Regions from separate parts of the Phytopseudomonas daroniae genome, predicted to be linked through region 2. Evidence: predicted binding sites of a transcription regulator. Region 2 holds the regulator's gene; the other holds the start of a gene.
The links. The regulator sigma-54, encoded in region 2, starts transcription at its own class of promoters, with help from an activator protein. The targets are predictions, from matches to a motif close to ANTGGCATNNANNTTGCTNT.
Positions count from the first base shown of each region.

Region 1: a site for sigma-54 is predicted at 6,019-6,038, ahead of DNK10_RS00645 (CmpA/NrtA family ABC transporter substrate-binding protein). Genes of this name have one in related genera too.

Region 1 covers NZ_QJUJ01000001.1:113,347-123,540, reverse strand. The annotation lists gene apbC (iron-sulfur cluster carrier protein ApbC) at 1-989, shown strand, start outside; gene DNK10_RS00670 (cold-shock protein) at 1,143-1,352, opposite strand; gene dcd (dCTP deaminase) at 1,681-2,247, shown strand; gene DNK10_RS00660 (hypothetical protein) at 2,597-2,824, shown strand; gene DNK10_RS00655 (ABC transporter ATP-binding protein) at 2,828-3,682, opposite strand; gene ntrB (nitrate ABC transporter permease) at 3,694-4,539, opposite strand; gene DNK10_RS00645 (CmpA/NrtA family ABC transporter substrate-binding protein) at 4,554-5,885, opposite strand; gene DNK10_RS00640 (nitrate regulatory protein) at 6,271-7,578, opposite strand; gene cobA (uroporphyrinogen-III C-methyltransferase) at 7,652-8,398, opposite strand; gene DNK10_RS00630 (nitrate reductase) at 8,437-10,194, opposite strand, start outside.
Region 2 covers NZ_QJUJ01000001.1:529,482-539,675, forward strand. The annotation lists gene DNK10_RS02595 (KdsC family phosphatase) at 1-129, shown strand, start outside; gene lptC (LPS export ABC transporter periplasmic protein LptC) at 139-708, shown strand; gene lptA (lipopolysaccharide transport periplasmic protein LptA) at 695-1,237, shown strand; gene lptB (LPS export ABC transporter ATP-binding protein) at 1,240-1,965, shown strand; gene DNK10_RS02615 (RNA polymerase factor sigma-54) at 2,139-3,644, shown strand; gene hpf (ribosome hibernation-promoting factor, HPF/YfiA family) at 3,728-4,036, shown strand; gene ptsN (PTS IIA-like nitrogen regulatory protein PtsN) at 4,052-4,516, shown strand; gene rapZ (RNase adapter RapZ) at 4,534-5,391, shown strand; gene DNK10_RS02635 (HPr family phosphocarrier protein) at 5,404-5,676, shown strand; gene DNK10_RS26280 (hypothetical protein) at 5,772-5,903, opposite strand; gene DNK10_RS02640 (superoxide dismutase) at 5,936-6,547, opposite strand; gene DNK10_RS02645 (hypothetical protein) at 6,560-7,009, opposite strand; gene fumC (class II fumarate hydratase FumC) at 7,078-8,466, opposite strand; gene DNK10_RS02655 (hypothetical protein) at 8,459-8,695, opposite strand; gene pmbA (metalloprotease PmbA) at 9,125-10,194, opposite strand, start outside.

The DNA.
Region 1 (10,194 bases), 420 kb from region 2:
TGCAGGACGGCCAGGTCAGCGTCAAGCTGGAGCTGGGCTACGCTGCCGCCCTGTTCAAGCAGGGGTGGGCGCAACTGCTGCAACTGGCTATCGAGAATATCGAGGGCGTACGCAGCGCCAGCGTAGAGGTGAACTGCGTGATTGCCGCGCACAAGGCCCAGGCTCAGGTGCCGGCCCTGGCCAACGTCAAGAACGTGATTGCCGTGGCGTCCGGCAAGGGCGGAGTAGGCAAGTCGACCACCGCTGCCAACCTGGCCCTGGCTTTGGCCCGTGAAGGCGCTCGGGTGGGTATTCTCGATGCCGATATCTATGGCCCCAGCCAGGGCATCATGTTCGGCATCCTTGAAGGCACACGGCCTCAGGTGCGTGAGCAGAAGTGGTTCGTACCGCTCGAGGCCCATGGCGTACAGGTGATGTCCATGGCCTTCCTCACCGATGACAACACGCCGGTGGTATGGCGGGGGCCGATGGTATCCGGGGCGCTGCTGCAACTGGTCACCCAGACCGCCTGGGATGACCTCGACTATCTGATTATCGACATGCCACCCGGCACGGGCGATATCCACCTGACTCTGGCGCAGAAAGTCCCGGTGGCGGGCGCGGTCATCGTCACCACTCCGCAGGATCTGGCCCTGCTCGACGCCCGCAAGGGCGTGGAGATGTTCCGCAAGGTGAACATTCCGGTGCTGGGTGTGGTGGAGAACATGGCCGTGCACATCTGCTCCAACTGCGGTCATGCCGAGCATCTGTTCGGTGAGGGCGGCGGCGAGAAGCTGGCTGCCCAGTTCGGTGTCGAGCTGCTGGCTTCGATGCCGCTGTCCATGGCCATCCGCATGCAGGCCGACGGTGGCAAGCCGACGACCATCGCCGATCCGGAAAGCCAGATCGCCATGCTCTATCAGCAGGTGGCCCGGCAGGTCGGGGCACGCATCGCCTCGAGCGCGGCGGCTGCGCAGGCCGTGCCGACCATCGTCATCGCTGACGATTGATCGCCGTTGCGCGTCCGCCTGGCGGGCGCGCGACGTGAATTGAATTCCGAGAGCAATTTTTAACGTCGCTCGCGACGGCCCGAAGGGGGGCTGACATGGATGGCAGGCATAAAAAAACCCCGCCGAAGCGGGGTTTTTTATAGAAAGAGCAGGTTAGATAACCTGAACTTCCTCAGCTTGCATGCCTTTCTGACCACGGGTGGCCACGAAGGAAACTTGCTGGCCTTCTTTCAGGCTCTTGAAGCCATCGCTCTGGATAGCTTTGAAGTGTACGAACAGGTCGTCACCGGATTGCGGAGTGATGAAGCCGTAGCCTTTCTCATCGTTGAACCACTTAACGGTGCCATTCTGACGATTGGACATGTGATGTCTCCTAATATCTAAATAAATAACAGCCCTGGATAAAACCAGGCCGGGACTGAGTGCAACGAGTACTAGGAGTCGGACGATGTTTGGATCGAAATCTAGGCATCATGTAGCGATTCGCGGTGACACATGCAGCACAGTGGGGTCACCATACCCGCTTTTTTCGCTAAGTGCGAATGGTCTGTAAGTCTTTCTGCGATTTCCTTGCATTCTTCCCGACGGTTCCTCGTTCAGGCGGCCTGTCGAGAGGCTTTGAACCCTGCCGCTCGGCCCGGTAAGATGCGCTCACTTTTTCACCGCACAGACCTTTCAGGACGGCCCCGCCATGAGCATTAAATCGGACAAGTGGATTCGCCGCATGGCCCAGGAACACGGCATGATCGAGCCTTTCGTCGAGCGCCAGGTGCGCAACGAAGGCGGTCAGCAACTGATCTCCTATGGGGTGTCGAGCTACGGCTACGATGTGCGCTGCGCCGACGAATTCAAGGTCTTCACCAATATCAACTCGGCTACCGTCGACCCGAAGAATTTCGACGAGAAGAGCTTCGTCGATATCAAGAGTGACGTGTGCATCATCCCGCCGAACTCCTTCGCCCTGGCGCGCACCGTGGAGTTCTTCCGCATTCCGCGCAACGTGTTGACCATCTGCCTGGGCAAGAGCACCTATGCGCGCTGCGGCATCATCGTCAATGTCACGCCGCTGGAACCTGAGTGGGAAGGGCATGTGACGCTCGAGTTCTCCAACACCACCACGCTACCGGCGAAGATCTACGCCAACGAGGGCGTGGCGCAGATGCTGTTCCTCGAGTCCGACGAGGCTTGTGAGGTGTCGTACAAGGATCGTGGTGGCAAGTACCAGGGCCAGCGAGGTGTGACGCTGCCCAAGGCCTGATGTGGTCTTTCGGGACGCTTCGAAAAGCCGGGTTTTCCCGGCTTTTTTGTGGCCAGCCTTCCCTGGCAGCCACCCTGCGGGCCATCGCAAGCGACGTCAAAAATGGCTCCCGGCCATTTTTTGTGGCCGAGATTTCTCGGGGGCAGGGATGTGAAGGCAAATCGCAGGCAAAAAAATGGGCGCCTTGAGCGCCCGGAGAAATCAATCGATGCCTGGTTTCTGAGTGGTGGTGCCGAACGAAGTTCCCTGGATTTATAGGGCGAACTGTTCACGGACGGCTGGTCTACATGGTTACGTACGGCGCGCATGTTTGCGTGCCAGCCGCAAAGCCACCCGCTGGAGACACGCTATGAGTCAATGGAACATCGCCTACAGCAGAGACGAGGCGGCCGAAGTCCTGAAGGTCAAATCGAGCGAGAAACCGAGCCTGGAGCAGGCCGTGATCTGGTTGCTGGAATGGGCCGAAGAGAACCTGGAGCGCCTCGAACCGAAGGAGCAGCCCCGCGAAGAGCAGACCCCCGCGGTGCGCCTGGAGGAGCGCTTCGGCATTACCGTCACGGGTATCGCCCGCGACTGAGCTTCAGGCTCGGGCGCGCTCTTTGCTGGCCGGTTCTGCAACGGCGGCACTGCGGCGCGCCCCCAGAGGTTCGACCTTGCGCTGTTTCTCGTGCAGGAAGCTCAGTACCGCGTGGCGATACTGGTTGTAGCGCGGGTCGTCGGCCAGGGCGATGCGGTCACGGGGTCGCGGCAGATCGATGGTGAGAATCTCGCCAATGGTCGCCGAAGGGCCGTTGGTCATCATCACGATGCGATCGGAGAGCAGCACGGCTTCATCGACGTCGTGGGTGATCATCATCACCGTGTTGTGCAGCTCGCTCTGGATGCGCATCACCTCGTCCTGCAAGTGGGCGCGGGTCAGGGCGTCGAGGGCGCCGAAGGGTTCGTCGAGCAGCAATACCTTGGGTTCCATGGCCAGCGCGCGGGCGATGCCGACGCGCTGCTTCATGCCGCCGGAAATTTCATTGGGCCGCTTGTGCAGCGCGTGGCCCATGCTCACCAACTCCAGGTGATGCAGCGTCCAGTCGCGGCGCTCGGCCTTGCTCTTGGTACGCTTGAACACCTTGTCCACGGCCAGCGCGACGTTTTCCTGCACCGTCAGCCAGGGCAGCAGCGAATGGTTCTGGAACACCAGGCTGCGATCCGGGCCGGGGCCGCGAACTTCCCGGCCGTCGAGGATCACCGCGCCACTGCTGGAGTCGGTCAGGCCGGCGACGATGTTCAGCACCGTCGATTTGCCGCAGCCGGAGTGGCCGATGATGGAGATGTATTCGCCACGGTCGACGTTGAGGTTGATCTGGTTCAGTACGTGGGAGCTGACGCCGTCACGCTCGAAGTACTTTTCCACATGCTCGATGCTCAGGTAATGCTTGCTCATATCCGTACTCCTCAGGCCGATGTGCCGCGGGTGATGCGATTGCCGACGAACAGCACCAGACGGTCGAGCAGGAAGCCGACCACGCCGACGTAGACCAGGGCGAGAATGATGTCGCTGATACGCGAGGCGTTCCACGCATCCCAGATGAAGAAGCCGATACCGACGCCACCGATCAACATCTCCGCGGCGATGATCGCCAGCCAGGACAGCCCCACGCCGATGCGCAGCCCGGAGAAGATGTAGGGCGCAGCGGCTGGCAGCATGATCTTGTGGAAGTACTCCACGCCGTTGAGGCGCAGCACCTTGGCGACGTTGCGGTAGTCCTCGGGGATATTGCGGATACCCACCGAGGTATTGATGATGATCGGCCAGATGGCGGTGATGAAGATCACGAACAGTGCCGACGGGTGGCTGTCCTTGAAGCCGGCCAGGGACAGTGGCAACCAGGCCAGCGGCGGCACGGTACGCAGGATCTGGAACAGCGGATCGAGACCGCGCATCGCCCAGGTCGACTGGCCGACCAGAACCCCCAGGGCCACGCCGACCACCACCGCCAGGGCATAGCCGTAGGCCACGCGCTCGAGGCTGGCGAGCAGTTGCCAGGCCATACCGACGTCGGTGCCGCCGTTGTCATAGAACGGGTTGACGATCAGTTCCCAGGTGTCTTCGATGACCTGGCTGGGAGGCGGCAGCGAGGCGTTGGGGCCGCTGCACAGCAGTTGCCAGATCAGCAGCAGTGCTGCGGTGATCACCAGTGGCGGCAGCACCGACTGCAGCAGCGTGTTCGACAGACGCTTCAGCCAGCTTGGAGCGGTGACGCCGGCCGGCAGGGCCAGCGATTTGACGGGCGCATTCATGGGCGTTTCTCCGGTTAGGCCTTCAGGAGCAGGCTGTCGAGATAGGCTTGCGGGTTCTGCGGGTCGAAGGTCTTGCCGTCGAAGAAGGTCTCGAGGCCACGCGATTTCGATTGCGGAATCTGCTCGGCAGGCACCGCGAGCTCGGCGGCGGCCTGGCGCCAGATGTCTTCGCGATTGACGGTGTCGATCAGCGCCTGGCTGTCGAAGTCGTTCGGCAGGTAGCCCCAGCGTTTGTTTTCGGTCAGGAACCACAGGTCGTGGCTCTGGAAGGGGTAGGACGCGAACTCGCTCCAGAAGCGCATCAGGTGCGGGCTGTTTTCCACGACGCGGCCGTTGCCGTAATCGATGTTGCCTTGCAGACGTGCCAATAGATCCTTGGCGGGAGCGCCGATCCAGCGGCGCTTGGCGCAGATCTCGGCGACCTGTTCCTTGTTCTCCGCCGCTTCGCAGAACATCTGCGCTTCCATCACCGCCTTGAGCAGCGCGCGGGTCGCGTTGGGGTTGGCATCGACATAATCGGCTCGCAGCGACAGGGCCTTTTCCGGGTGGTTGGCCCACAGCTCACCGGTGGTCACCGCGCTGTAGCCAATGCCCTGGTTGACCAGTTGCGCGTTCCACGGCTCACCGACGCAGAAGGCGTCCATGCTGCCAACCTTCATGTTGGCGACCATCTGTGGTGGTGGGATGACCACCGTCGGCAGATCCTTGTTCGGCTCGATGCCACCGGCCGCCATCCAGTAGCGCAGCCACAGGTCGTGGGTACCGCCCGGGAAAGTCATCGCCGCGGCGATCTTCTGGCCCTTGGCCTGCTTGGCGGCGACGGCCTGTTTGAAGGCGCTGGCGTCGGTGCCGAGCTTGAGATCCTGATATTCCTTGCTGATGGATATGCCCTGGCCGTTGAGGTTCAGGCGTGCCAGCAGGTACATTGGCAACGGCGTGTTGTTGGTGGTGATCTTGCCGGCGGCCATCAGGTAGGGCATCGGCGTGAGGATGTGGGCGCCGTCGATGCCGCCACTGCCGGCGCCGAGCACCAGGTTGTCGCGGGTGGTGCCCCAGGACGACTGTTTGAGCACCTCGACACCGGTCATGCCGTGCTTGGCGAACAGGCCCAGTTCATCGGCCACGAACAGTGGCGCGGCATCGGTCAGGGCGATGAAACCGAGCTTGGCCTTGGTGGTTTCCAGATCATCGCTGCCCGCAGCCCATACCGCGCTGCTCAGGCCCGCTGGCAGCAGGCTCATCAATGCGCTGCCCCCGAGCAGGCCCATGGACTGCTTGAGAAAGGTACGACGCGGCTGACTGGCGCTGTCGTCGACGTTCTGCAATGTACGTGGCTTGTCGTCCATATCGTTTTCCCCAAAAGGCACGCATAAAAAAACGGCGTCACTCTCATGGCAGCGCTCGGGCTGCAACAAGGGTGGACGCCGTTGTCCAGGATTCGGATTGTGAAGGGACAGAGCCTGCCTCCTCGCTACGGACTTAGCAGGTTGCATGCCAGTAGCAGGAGCGCCTGGTCTGGCTGTCTGGCAACTGGCCTGGGAAATTCGATGTGCGGGAGCTAACTGATTGAACGGGAAAGCTTTTCAGCCTGTGCTGAGCAATTCCGTCGACTCTGTGCTGGATTGACTAGGCCGCTGGCGCCGCACAGCAGCGGGGCGTCTGCCGCTTGCCGTGCGCGGCGCAGGTGCATGGCCGCCAGAGTGCCGGTGGCAACGCTATGCCTGGGCATCCTCAGGCACGCTTGCCCCTGTCGCTATGTGGAGTGTTCTGGCTCTTGCGTGCGGCGAAGGCGAGCAGGCTCTGAGCGACATCGACCAGGCGCATGCTGCGCTCCATGGCGGATTGGCGAAGGCGTGCGTAGGCATCTTCTTCGCTGAGCCGGTAGTCGTTCATCAGCAGTTTCTTGGCCCGCTCGATCAGCTTGCGCTCGTTGAGCGTTTCGCGGGTTTCCTTGAGCTCATCGCTGACCCGCTGCAGGCGCTGGTTCTGCTCGTGCAGCAGGTCGAGCACCGAACGCGCCAGGTGGTTGCCCACCGAATCCTGAGGCGCGCTGTCCAGGGTGCTGCTGTGCACGCTGAACAGCAGCGCCTGATCGCTTCCGACATCCATCTGCGCCAGGCGCCCCAGCAGGGTGCGATGGTTGTCGAGGTCGGCATGGGCTTCGGCGATGCTGCTGCGACAATGTTCCAGCAGGCGCGTGGCGAGATGGTTTTCCACCTCCTTCATGGCGTCGATACGTCGGGTGTTGAGCTCGAACCACAGCTCACACAGGCCTGGATCCACCGTGGCGTTGGCCGACGTGCGCTTGGCGATGCGGCGCAGGCTGATCACCTGGGCGACGGTATCGCTACTGTGGATCTGCTGCCACAGGGCGACCGCCTCACCATCGGCGAACTCGCTGAACACATCGAAGCAACGTTCCTGGCCTTCTTCGAGATGCTGCAGGCGTTCCTGCAACTCGCCATCGAAATGCCCGTGCGAGAACCCTTCGACGCCGGCAGCGCGCTCCTGACCGGCCAGCTCCTTGCCCTGCATGAAGTTGAACATGGCCACCAGCAGCCGGGTGATGCTCGGGTCGACAGCGGTATCGGCGGCTTCGAAAACCACGGCCAGCAGCCCGCCGATCAATCGGGTGAAGGCCTGGGTCGCCTGACGTGGAGCAGGCTCCAGTTCACGGATGCGTCGGCGCAGGCCAGGCAACTCGTCCAGGCCATGCAGCACGTAGGCGATGCGGTTGAACAGGCGGGCGCGATCCGCGGCATTGGCCTGGGCGGTATCCATGGCCATGAAGCACTCGTGTACCTGACGCTCCACGGCGGCTGACTCGGCACTGTGTGCGTCAAGTTGGTGCAGGTAATGGCTCGCCTGGTTGCCGAGATAGATGTTGGAGTAGCCCCTTTCTTTTTGCAGCTGGTGAACCAGTTGACTGATGCGGGTCACCAGTTGGCAGGTGAAGGACAGGCTCTCCAGGCCCTGCAGCTCGCAGCGGCGGGCAGCGAGCATGAAGCGCAGGGTGGCAGGCATGGCGGTATCAGGCATGGGGGCAGTCTTTCAGGCAGTACGGTTGAACTAAAACAGTGCAAATAGCAGTCCAGTTGCTTAGGGTCTGTCCTCAGGCGCTGCGCATCTCGAGTTCTCTGGCAGCCTCGATAGCAGTGCCGACCACATCGCCGATCACCAGAATGGCTGGGCTTTTCAGCTTGAATGCCAGGGCGGCATCGACCATTTCCAGCAGCGTGCTGCGGCATTCGCGTTGATCCGGCAGCGAGGCGTTATCGATCATCGCCACAGCGGTGTGCGCCGCCATACCGGCATCGAGCAGGTGCTGGCGGGTATCGGTCAGAGTGGCGATGCCCATGTACACCACCAGCGTCGTACCGCTGTCGGCCAGTGCCTGCCAGTTCGGCGAGCTGCCATCCTGGGTGTGTGCGGTTACCAGAGTGACGCCGCGGGCGACACCGCGCAGGGTCAGGGAGATGCCGCAGCGGGTCGCCGCGGCCAGGCCGGCGGTGATGCCGTTGACGATCTCGCAGTGCACGCCGCGGGCGGCCAGCCAGTCGGCCTCTTCGCCACCGCGGCCGAAGATGCACGGGTCGCCGCCCTTGAGGCGCGCGACCACCTTGCCCTGGCGGGCATAGCGCAGCATCAGGCGATGGATGAACGCCTGGGGTGTCGAACGACAGCCCCCGCGTTTGCCGACGCGGATCACCCGCGCGCCGGGGCAATGCTGCAAAACCTGCGGGTTGACCAGATCGTCGATCAGCACCACATCGGCCAGGCCGAGGGCACGCACCGCCTTGAGAGTGAGCAGTTCCGGGTCGCCGGGGCCGGCGCCGATCAGCCATACGCTTGGGTTCATCACGGTATTCCTTTTATCTAGGTTCAACCCAGTCTTCGCTAGGCTTCGATGGTCTGTAGCGCCAGCAGACGCTTGATTTCCGGTACGCAGGAGCCGCACTGGGTGCCGCAGCCGAGATTCTGTTTGAGCGCGATGAGGTCGCAGCCGCGCTCGATACCCTCGCGCACCGCGGCCTCGCTGACGTTCATGCAGGTGCACAGGGTCTTGCCGGTGTGCTGACGAGCCTGGCCGGGCGGGCTCTCCACCGGCGCCAGCAGCCAGCGGCGCAGGGCCCGGCCGCTGTCGTCATCCAGTGAGGTCTGGTTTTGCCAGAGGTCACGCAGCCAGCCGCGAGCGCGGGTCTCGCCGCTCAGGCAGAAGCCCGTCAGGCGGCTCCCGTCGATACGCACACGCTTGTGGATGGGTAAGCAGCCTGGGCCATCATGAGGGTCGTCGTAGCGGATCACCGGCCCTTCGGTCAGGCCCAGTTTTTCGTGAAGCTGTTCGAGCAACGCCGCATCGGGTGCGTGATGGTGGGCGGCACGCATCACCAGTGCCGAGGTCTCGCGACCGGCGAGGCCGAAGCTGGCGTAGGCGAAGGTCTCGCACAGCGGGCGCAGGGCTTCCAGGCGTTGCTGAACATCACCTTCGATCAGGGCGTGGAATGTCCAGGGCAGGTCGACGGGCTGTACGTCTATCCCGGCGTGTTTGAGCTCCGGCTGTTTCGACAGCGGGTCGAACGCCGGCAAGGTCAGGGCGTTGATGCCGAGACCCTTGAGAAAGCGGTCACCCCAGTGCATGGGCAGAAAGGCCTGGCCCTGCTGCAGGCTGCTGTCGGCCTGCACGCGTACGACCAGCGCGCCACGGCGGCTGTGCACCTCGACCAGTTGGCCATCCTGCAGGTGCCGCTGCGCCATGTCCTGCGGGTGCAGGCCGAGCAGTGGTTCTTCGGCGTGGGCGAACAGCCGTGCCGCAGTGCCGGTACGGCTCATGCCGTGCCACTGATCGCGCAGGCGACCGGTATTGAGGGTCAGCGGATAGCGCTTGTCGCGCTGCTCCCTGGCCGGTTGGTAAGCCTCGGCGATAAAGCGCGCGCGACCGTTGGTGCTCGCAAAGCGCCCATCGCCGTACAGGCGTGGCGTACCGTTTTGCGCACCTTCGGGAAAGGGCCACTGCTGCGGGCCGCGCGCTTCCAGCAGTGCGTAGCCCAGGCCGCAGAGATCCAGGTCTCGCCCGCGAGTCAGAACCTTGTATTCCTCGAACAGTTGCTCGGGATTTTCGAAGGCGAAATGTCCCGATGGCGCACCCGGCAGACGGGTTTCCAGGCGGCGGGCAAAATCGCAGGTGATCGACCAGTCGGCTCGCGCCTCGCCAGGTGCGGGCACCGCGCGGCGCACGCGACTGATGCGGCGCTCGGAGTTGGTCACCGTGCCTTCCTTCTCGCCCCAACTGGCGGCGGGTATCAGCAGGTCGGCATATCGGCAGGTTTCGGTGGTGAAAAAGGCTTCCTGTACCATCACGAAAGGGCAGTCGCTCAGGGCCTGATGAATCCTGTGCTGATCCGGCATGGACTGGGCCGGGTTGGTGCAGGCGATCCACAGCGCCTTGATCTTGCCGCTGCCCACGGCTTCGAACAGTTCGATGGCGCTGAGCCCAGGCGTTTCCAGCAGCGCGTCGACGCCCCAGTAAGCCGCGACTTCGGCGCGGTGTTCGGGGTTGGCGACCTCACGGTGACCGGGCAGCAGGTTGGACAGGCTGCCGGTTTCCCGGCCGCCCATGGCATTCGGCTGGCCAGTGAGGGAAAAGGGCCCGCTGCC
Region 2 (10,194 bases):
GGTTTCGTACGCGAGCATGCCCATGGCGTCACTCAGGCGCGCGGCGGTGAAGGTGCGGCCCGCGAATTCTGCGAACTGATCATGCGCGGCCAGGGCACTCTCGAAGCCGCCCAATCCGCCTACCTCTAGGGCCTGCCGATGCTGCGCAAATTCATCACACCCGCCCTGCTGACCCTTGGTGCCCTGCTGCTGGCCGCCGCCGGCTACTGGAACATCAACCCGGACAGTTTCTCCAGCAGCCCGCAGCATAGCGGCCCGGACAACCCCATCGACTTCTACGCGATCAACGCCCACAGCGTACAGTACCTGCCCGATGGCAAAGTGCAGAGCGACATGACCAGCGATCTGCTCGAACACGTGCAGAGTACCGACGTCACCCTGCTGACCGAGCCCCGCATGAACCTGTTCCGCGGCACCGACTTTCCCTGGAAGGTACGTAGCGCTCGCGGTGAAGTCGGCCCCGATGGTGACGAGGTCGAACTGATCGACCAGGTGCGTGTGGAACGCACGGATGACAAAGGTCGCACCACTATACTCACCACCAGCCGCCTGACCGTATTCCCACAGAAGGAATATGCGCAGACCCAGCAAGCCGTTAGAATCGACGCGGCCAACGGGGTGACCACGGCACAAGGAATGAAAGCGTACTTGAATGACGGCAGGATGCTCCTGCAGTCCAACGTAAGAGGCCAGCATGAGGTTCGTTAAAACCCTCCCCCTACTTCTCAGCCTCGGCGCAACGCTAGGAAGCGCAAGCGCCTGGGCTCTGCCGAGCGACCGCGATCAACCGATCCGCGTGCAGGCCGACAGTGCTGAGCTGGACGACAGACAAGGCGTAGCGGTGTACCGCGGCGACGTCGTCATCACTCAGGGCACCATGAAAATCACTGGCGATACCGTCACCATCACCCAGAACGCGCAGGGTGATGTCGACGTGTTCACGTCGGTGGGCAAGCCTGCCTATTACGAACAGAAACCCTCGGTCGACAAGCAGATCGTCAAGGCTTATGGGCTGACCATCCAGTACTTTGCGGCCAATGAGCGCATCATACTGATCGATCAGGCCAAGGTCGTTCAGGAAGGCAACACCTTCGAAGGCGAGAAGATCGTCTATGACACCCAGCGCCAGATCGTCAACGCGGGCCGTGCCACGGGCACCAATGTGTCGACCCCGCGTCCGCGCATCGACATGGTGATCCAGCCGAAGAATAGACCCGCCGATGGGCAGGGCCAATAACGATGGCCACCCTGAAAGCCCAGCACCTGGCCAAAAGCTATAAAGATCGTCAGGTCGTTCGCGACGTCAGCCTGAGTATCGAAAGCGGGCAGATCGTCGGCCTGCTCGGCCCGAACGGCGCCGGCAAGACCACCTGCTTCTACATGATCGTCGGCCTCGTTCGGGCCGACCAGGGGCGCGTGCTGATCGACGACCTCGACGTCAGCCACCAGCCCATGCATGGCCGCGCTCGCGCCGGTATCGGCTACCTGCCCCAGGAAGCGTCGATCTTCCGCAAGCTCAGCGTGTCCGACAACATCATGGCGATCCTGGAAACGCGCAAGGATCTGAACCGCGCGCAGCGCCTGCAGGAGCTGGACAGCCTGCTGCAGGAATTCCACATCACCCATATCCGCGACAACCTGGGCATGAGCCTGTCGGGCGGTGAGCGCCGCCGCGTGGAAATCGCCCGCGCCCTGGCCACCTCGCCGAAATTCATCCTTCTCGACGAGCCTTTCGCCGGTGTCGACCCGATCTCGGTCGGCGACATCAAACAGATCATTCATCACCTCAAGGCCAAAGGCATTGGCGTGCTGATCACCGACCACAACGTACGCGAAACCCTGGATATCTGCGAAACCGCCTATATCGTCAGCGACGGTCAACTGATCGCCGAAGGTGACTCCGCTGCCATTCTGGCCAACCAGGTGGTCAAGGAAGTCTATCTGGGCCACGAATTCCGCCTGTGATGGATTCCCCCATCGATGAGCGCACCCATGAGCCTGTTACCCTCACGGCATTGCTGCAATGAAATGGTAACAGGCCCTAGGCAAAGCACTCTGATTCAGGCATATAATTTGCTTCCTAGTGGCGCTTTGGCGCCCTGTCGTGGATCGCGCACAGACGCCGGATAAGGTCTGCAATGAAACCATCGCTAGTCCTGAAAATGGGCCAGCAGCTGACGATGACACCGCAGCTGCAACAAGCCATTCGCCTGCTCCAACTGTCGACCCTGGATCTGCAACAGGAGATCCAGGAGGCGCTGGAGTCCAACCCGATGCTCGAGCGTCAGGAAGAAGGCGACGACTTCGACTCGGATCCCATGGCCGACGGCGCGGAAAGTGCCACTGCGAGCGCCACCCAGGAAGAGAAATTTCAGGAACCGACCTTCCAGGAAAACACACAGACCGTCGACAACCTGGAAGAAGGCGAATGGGGCGAGCGCATTCCCAACGAACTACCTGTCGATACCGCCTGGGAAGATGTCTACCAGACCAGCGCCAGCAGCCTGCCGAGCAATGATGATGACGAGTGGGACTTCACCACTCGCACCTCTGCCGGGGAAAGCCTGCAGAGCCACATGCTCTGGCAACTCAACCTGGCACCGATGTCCGACAAGGATCGCCTGATCGCCGTCACGCTGATCGACTGCATCAACGGCCAGGGCTACCTCGAAGAAACCCTCGAGGAAATCACCGACGCCTTCGACCCCGAACTCGATGTCGAGCTCGACGAAGTCGAAGCCGTGCTGCATCGCATCCAGCAATTCGAGCCGTCCGGCATCGCGGCCCGCGACCTGCGCGAATGCCTGCTTCTGCAACTGCGCCAACTGCCGACCAACACGCCCTGGCTGAGCGAAGCCCAACGCCTGACGAGCGATTATCTCGATCTGCTCGGCAGCCGCGACTACAGCCAACTGATGCGCCGCATGAAGCTCAAGGAAGATGAGCTGCGTCCGATCATCGAACTGATCCAGAGCCTCAACCCACGCCCCGGTTCGCAGATCGAATCCAGCGAGCCCGAGTACGTGGTACCTGACGTGATCGTGCGCAAGCACAACGACCGCTGGCTGGTGGAGCTCAATCAGGAAGCCATGCCGCGCCTGCGCGTCAATGCGCAGTATGCAGGTTTCGTCAAACGTGCCGATTCCAGCGCCGACAACACCTTCATGCGTAACCAGCTGCAGGAAGCGCGCTGGTTCATCAAGAGCCTGCAGAGCCGCAACGAGACCCTGATGAAGGTTGCGACGCAGATCGTCGAGCATCAGCGTGGCTTCCTCGACTACGGCGATGAAGCCATGAAGCCTCTGGTGCTGCACGACATCGCTGAAGCGGTAGGCATGCACGAATCGACCATTTCACGCGTCACCACGCAGAAATACATGCACACGCCGCGTGGCATTTACGAGCTGAAATACTTCTTCTCCAGCCACGTCAGCACCTCCGAAGGCGGCGAATGTTCGTCCACCGCGATCCGCGCGATCATCAAGAAACTGGTCGCTGCGGAAAATGCGAAAAAGCCATTGAGCGATAGCAAGATCGCTGGTCTACTGGAAGCACAGGGCATTCAAGTGGCGCGCCGCACAGTCGCCAAGTACCGTGAATCGCTCGGTATAGCGCCTTCGAGCGAACGCAAGCGACTGATGTAAGGTGCCCTTGTAGCAAAGCCCCCAGTGTTCCTGCGGCAGGTTTGAAAGCCTGCCACTCACACACGGCAACAAGGAGAAGCGGTATGCAAGTCAACATCAGTGGACACCAGCTGGATGTGACAGACGCACTACGCAGCTACATCGAAGAAAAGCTCGGGCGTCTCGAGCGACACTTCGACAAGATCACCAATGTGCAGGTCATCCTGGAGGTCGAAAAGCTCAAGCAGAAAGTCGAAGCTACCTTGCATATCGCCGGAGGCGAAGTGGTGGCCAATGCCGAACATGACGACATGTACGCAGCCATCGATCTACTGACCGACAAACTCGACCGCCAACTCATCAAGCACAAGGAAAAACAGCTCGACCGCCAGCAGGGCGCAATGGCCCGCTGACCTCGTCCTTCTCCTATGATCCGACTTGAAAATATCCTGACCCCCGGCCGTTCCCTCGTGAACGTGCCGGGCGGCAGTAAAAAACGCGTACTCGAACAGATAGCCGCCGTGATCGCGCGCGACCTGCCCGATCTCGATGGCCAGACCATCTATGAAAGCCTGATCGCCCGGGAAAAGCTCGGCTCGACCGGCTTCGGCAATGGCATCGCCATTCCCCACTGCCGCCTGCCTGGCTGCAGCACGCCGATCAGTGCCCTGCTGAAGCTGAATATCGCGGTCGATTTCGATGCAATCGATGGTGCGCCTGTCGACTTGCTGTTCGTGCTGCTGGTTCCCGAAGCGGCGACCGATGAGCACCTGGAACTGCTGCGTCAGATCGCCAGCATGTTCGACCGAGAGGATGTCCGCGAGCGGCTTCGCCAGGCTCAAGACAGCGAATCTTTGTACCAGACCGTAGTGAACGTGCAGAACGGTCAATAGCCCTACAGGATGAGCCCATGCGCCTGATCATCGTCAGCGGCCGTTCCGGCTCGGGCAAGAGCACCGCCCTCGACGTGCTCGAGGACAACGGCTTCTATTGCATCGACAACCTGCCTGCCGGCCTGCTTCCCGAGCTGGCCGAACGGGCGTTGCTGCACACCGAGCTGTTGCACCCGCAAGTGGCGGTGTCGATAGACGCACGCAACCTGCCTAGCCAGCTCAAGCGTTTTTCCGAACTGCTCGATGAGGTGCGCGGCCGCAACATCCGTTGCGATGTCCTGTACCTGGATGCCAGCGAAGAAACGCTGCTCAAGCGCTTTTCGGAAACCCGTCGACGTCACCCGCTGACCAACGACCAGCGTTCGCTGGCCGAAGCCATGGCCGACGAAACCAAGCTGCTGAGCCCGATCATCGACCGTGCCGATCTGAAGATCGACACCACCCACCTGAACCTCTATCAACTGCGCGACACACTCAAGCTGCGTCTGCTCAACCAGCCGGAGCCGGGCACCGCCTACCTGATCGAATCCTTCGGTTTCAAGCGCGGGATGCCGGTGGATGCCGACCTGGTGTTCGATGTGCGCTGCCTGCCAAACCCCTACTGGAAGCCTGAGCTGCGCGACTTCACCGGCCTCGAGCAGCCGGTAGAGGAGTACCTGGCAGCCCAGGAGGATGTTCAGGACATGTACCAGGACATCTTCGCCTACCTGCACAAATGGCTGCCGCGCTTCGCTGCCAGCAACCGCTCCTATGTCACCGTTGCGATCGGCTGCACGGGCGGCCATCATCGCTCGGTGTACCTCGCCAATCGCCTGGGGCACGCCCTCAAGCCGCTGCTGAAGAACGTTCAGATCCGCCACCGCGACCTCAGTTAAGGAATTGCCGCGATGCCCGCCTGCGAAATCACCATCATCAACAAGCTCGGCCTGCACGCGCGCGCGGCCGCCAAGTTCGTCGGGGTTGCAGGGCGTTTTCCCTGCCAGGTGAAGATCGGGCGCAGCACTGAAAGCCTTGTCGATGGCAAAAGCATCATGGCGGTGATGATGCTCGCTGCCGGTAAAGGCACCACGGTGCATCTATCTACCGAAGGCGAACGGGATGAAGAGGCGCTGCAGGCGCTGACCGACCTGATCAACGATTACTTCGACGAAGGCGAGTAACAGGGTCGATCACTGTTGCCCAAGCGTGCCTGGCGGGCGCTGCGGATACACGAAGACGCCTAGACGCCTCTATGGCACCCAGCCTGGAAAAGCGCTTAAAGCCAGTTTTGCATACCTTCGCAAACTTTGAGGGCGAGGATTAACCCGCCCCCAAAAAGCAGCATCAAGCCCAATGCATAACGCAACGAGCGGCGGTTGGCCACGATCAGCTCATGCAATGGGCTCATGCGCATCTCGATGTCGCCTCAAAGACAAACCATCAAGCCAGAGCAGCCTGATAGCGGCGAGCGACTTCGGCCCAATCGATGACATTGTAGAAGGCACCGATGTATTCGGGACGACGGTTCTGGTAGCGCAGATAGTAGGCATGCTCCCACACGTCCAGGCCGAGGATCGGCGTATTGCCGTTCATCAGCGGGCTATCCTGGTTACCGGTGCTTTCGACCACCAGTTGCTTCTGCGGCGTCACGCTGAGCCAGGCCCAGCCGCTGCCGAAACGGGTCAGTGCAGCTTTTGTGAAGGCTTCCTTGAAGGCTTCCAAACCACCCAGTTGGCTGTCGATAGCGGCTTTCAGTTCGCCTTGCGGTTCACCACCGCCGCCGGTGCTCATCACCGTCCAGAACAGCGAGTGGTTGGCGTGCCCGCCACCGTTGTTGATCACCGCGCCGCGTTTGTCTTCCGGCACCTCCTTGAGGCGAGTGAGCAGTTCTTCGACCGGCAACTCGGCCAGCGGATTGCCTTCCAGGGCAGCGTTGAGGTTGTTGACGTAGGTCTGGTGGTGCTTGCTATGGTGGATTTCCATGGTTTGCGCATCGATATGCGGTTCCAGGGCATCGTAGGCGTAAGGCAGAGCAGGCAGGCTATACGGCATGGTTTCACTCCTCTAATGGTACTGACGGACGACAGACACTGAGCGTTCTGCCGGTGACGCATCGCCAGGCGTGTTAGCGCCCAGCAATCGATCTGTACGGGGGTAGGCCCCGTGCTCGGCGACAAAGTTCAACAGACTGGTATAGGTGCGACTGCTGTGATTCAGCGCAGCCTGGCGCAGGGACGGCGCCAGGTGCTCGCTGCCCATGCAGCGCAACAGGTGCTCGTGGCAGGCGCACAGGTGCTCTGCGGACTCCTCCGGATGGCCGATCATCAATTGTAGATCGGCCAGGTTGTGCTGGGAGACGACGAAAGCCGCCACTGCGGCGTCGGCGTCACGCCAGCGCTCGAAGAGCACCTGAGCCAGAGCCAGCGCCTGCAGATACTGTTCACGGGCCTCGACCCAGGAACCGTCGGCGAAGTGGCGGTTACCGGCTTCGATGAGTCGCTTCCACTGCTCCATGGGATTGCCTCCTCGCCCTAGGGCGAAAACGCGCAGAACACAAGACCTGCGCACGACCGTTTCTGCTGTTACAGACCGCCTTCGGTAAGGCGCTCCGGGTTGAGCAACTGTTCCAGCTCGGCACGTCCCAGGTCGGTCATTTCCTCAGCCACGTCGATGATCGGTCGACCTTCCCGGTACGCCTTCTTGGCGATTTCCGCGGCCTTCTGGTAGCCGATCAGCGGGTTCAGCGCGGTCACCAATATCGGATTGCGGCCCAGCGCTTCCCTGAGCTTGGGTTCGTTGACCTTGAAGCTGGCGATGGCGCGATCCGCCAGCAGGTGGCTGACGTTGGCCAGCAGTTCGATGCTGCCAAGCAAATTATGGGCGATCACCGGCAGCATCACGTTCAGCTCGAAGTTGCCGGACTGCCCCGCCACCGCAATGGTGGCGTCGTTGCCGATGACTTGAGCGGCGACCATGGCCGTCGCTTCCGGAATCACCGGGTTGACCTTGCCAGGCATGATCGAGGAGCCGGGCTGCAGCGCCTCGAGTTCGATTTCGCTAAGGCCGGCCAAGGGGCCCGAGTTCATCCAGCGCAGGTCGTTGGCGATCTTCATCAGCGACACTGCCGTGGTTTTCAGTTGCCCGGACAGCGCCACCGCGGTGTCCTGGGAGCCGATCAGGGCGAAGAAATTGGCGCCAGGGGTGAACTGCCGGCCAGTCAGGGCATTCAGCTCCTGACAGAATAGCTCGGCAAATCGCGGATGCGCGTTTATACCGGTGCCGACTGCAGTCCCCCCCTGGGCCAGGGCCTGCAGAGCCGGCAGCAGGCTGGTAAGCAACTGGATGTTGCCCTGGATCTGCTGAGCCCAGCCATCGAGCACCTGGCTCATACGCACGGGCATGGCATCCATCAGGTGCGTACGACCGGTCTTCACGAAGGGCTGCACTTCGAGGGATTTCTCGCAGAGTACCTTGAGCAGATGGCCGAGCGCCGGCAGCAGCCTTTCGCTCACTTCGATGGCGGCACTGACATGGATGGTGGTGGGAATGATGTCGTTGCTGCTTTGCCCGCAGTTGACGTGATCATTCGGATTGACCGGCTCGCCAAGAATGCCCGTGGCCAGGGTGGCGATCACTTCGTTGGCGTTCATGTTGGAGCTGGTGCCGGAACCGGTCTGGAACACATCCACCGGGAAGTGCCGCATGAAATCTTCAGCCAGCAACTGCTGGCACGCCGAGACGATGGCATCGCCCTGGGCCGGCAGGATCTGCTCCAGATCGACGTTGGCACGGGCGGCTGCCGCCTTGGCCAGTACCAGCGCACGAATGAATGCCTTGGGCATGGCCAGACCCGATACCGGGAAGTTGTTGACCGCGCGCTGGGTCTGGGCACCGTAAAGCGCCTCGGCGGGTACTGCCAGTTCGCCCATGCTGTCGCGTTCGATGCGGGTGCCGCCACGGGTGTTATTCATAGGGATTTCCTTCTGCCAATTCGGACATTGAAAGGGAGGGCTGCATACGCAAGGTGGCCAAGCGATTGCGGACGCGATTCAGGCTGTGTTGCTGATCGCGGTTGGCCGCCAGATGCTGCAGCGCGTAGAGGGAGCGATAGGCGTGATCCAGACAGACACTGCGCCAGTGCCAGGGCAGCGCCGTATCGCAGGCGGTATCCATGAGCAGGTTCAGGGTGGTCAGCGACATCCGCCAGGGGCACAGGCGGCCATGCTCGACCAGTTGCCGGCCCTGCGCCCAGTGCAGTTCAAGCAGCCGTGGTTCATCTGGAAGCAGGGCACAGCGGATCCTGAACCCCTGCCAATACCAACAATCCAGACATGGCGTATTGCTTGAGCGAAATCTCATGGCGCCCCCTCAAAAGATAATAATATTAATTCCTATATAGAAAGAATAATCAATACCGAATTAGACCGAAGCGCCATTGGCCTGTTCGGGCAGGTTCACAACCAGCACCTGGGAAGAAAGGCTTGAAGTGGGCGAAAGCTACCGAACGGCTGCTAATACGCCGCCATCGGCCGCTAGCGGTTTCGAACCGGCGAAGGAAAGCAGGCGTGAGATCGCCACATTGCGTGGCATGCCCGAAAAGAACCGGGCGCCGATTGGCGCCCGAGTGAATCAACTGCCAGCGACGGTCATTTTCTCGATCAGCACCGAGCCCGTGCGGATATTGCTGCGCAGCTCCAGGTCGCTGCCGACGGCGACGATCTGCTTGAGCATGTCGCGCAGGTTGCCGGCGATGGTGACCTCCTGCACGGCGAACTGAATCTCGCCATTCTCCACCCAGTAGCCACCCGCGCCGCGGGAGTAATCGCCGGTGACCATGTTCAGGCCTTGGCCCATCAACTCGGTGACCAGCAGGCCGCGGCCCATACGCTTGATCAACGCTTGCTGATCTTCATCGCCATGGCTGACGAACAGGTTGTGTACGCCCCCGGCATTGGCCGTGCTGGGCATACCCAGCTTGCGCCCGGCGTAGGTGCCCAGAATGTAGGAGACCAGCCTGCCGCCCTCCACGAAGGGTTTCGCGTAGGTAGCCAGACCATCGCCATCGAACGCGGCGCTGCCCATGGCACGAGGAATGTGCGGACGCTCATCGAGGTTCAGCCAGGAGGGAAACAGTTGCTCGCCCAGAGAACCTTCGAGGAACGACGACTTGCGGTACAGCGCGCCACCGGAAATGGCGCCGAGGAAGCTGCCGAACAACCCGGTGGCCAGCTCTGCGGAGAACAGTACCGGAACCTCGCAGGTCGGCACCGGACGAGCGCCGAGGCGGCTGACTGCACGTTGCGCGGCGCGACGCCCGATGCTCGCGGCATCGGCGAGCAACTCGCCCTGCCGGTTCACGTCGTACCAGTAATCGCGCTGCATCTGCCCGTCGCTTTCGGCGATCATCACGCAGCTGAGGCTGTGCCGGGTGCTGGCGTAGCCGCCGATGAAGCCATGGCTGTTGCCATAGACACGGCAGCCCTGATGGGTACCCAGGCTGGTGCCATCGGCGTTGCGAATGCGCGAATCGGCATCGAACGCCGCTGCTTCGCAGACCAGCGCGCGCTCGATCGCCTGTTCCGGGGTGATGTCCCAGGCGTGGTAGAGATCCAGCTGCGGCAGATCACGAGCCATCAACGCAGCGTCGGCGAGGCCGGCGCTTTCATCCTCGGAAGCATGCTTGGCGATGGCCAGGGCGG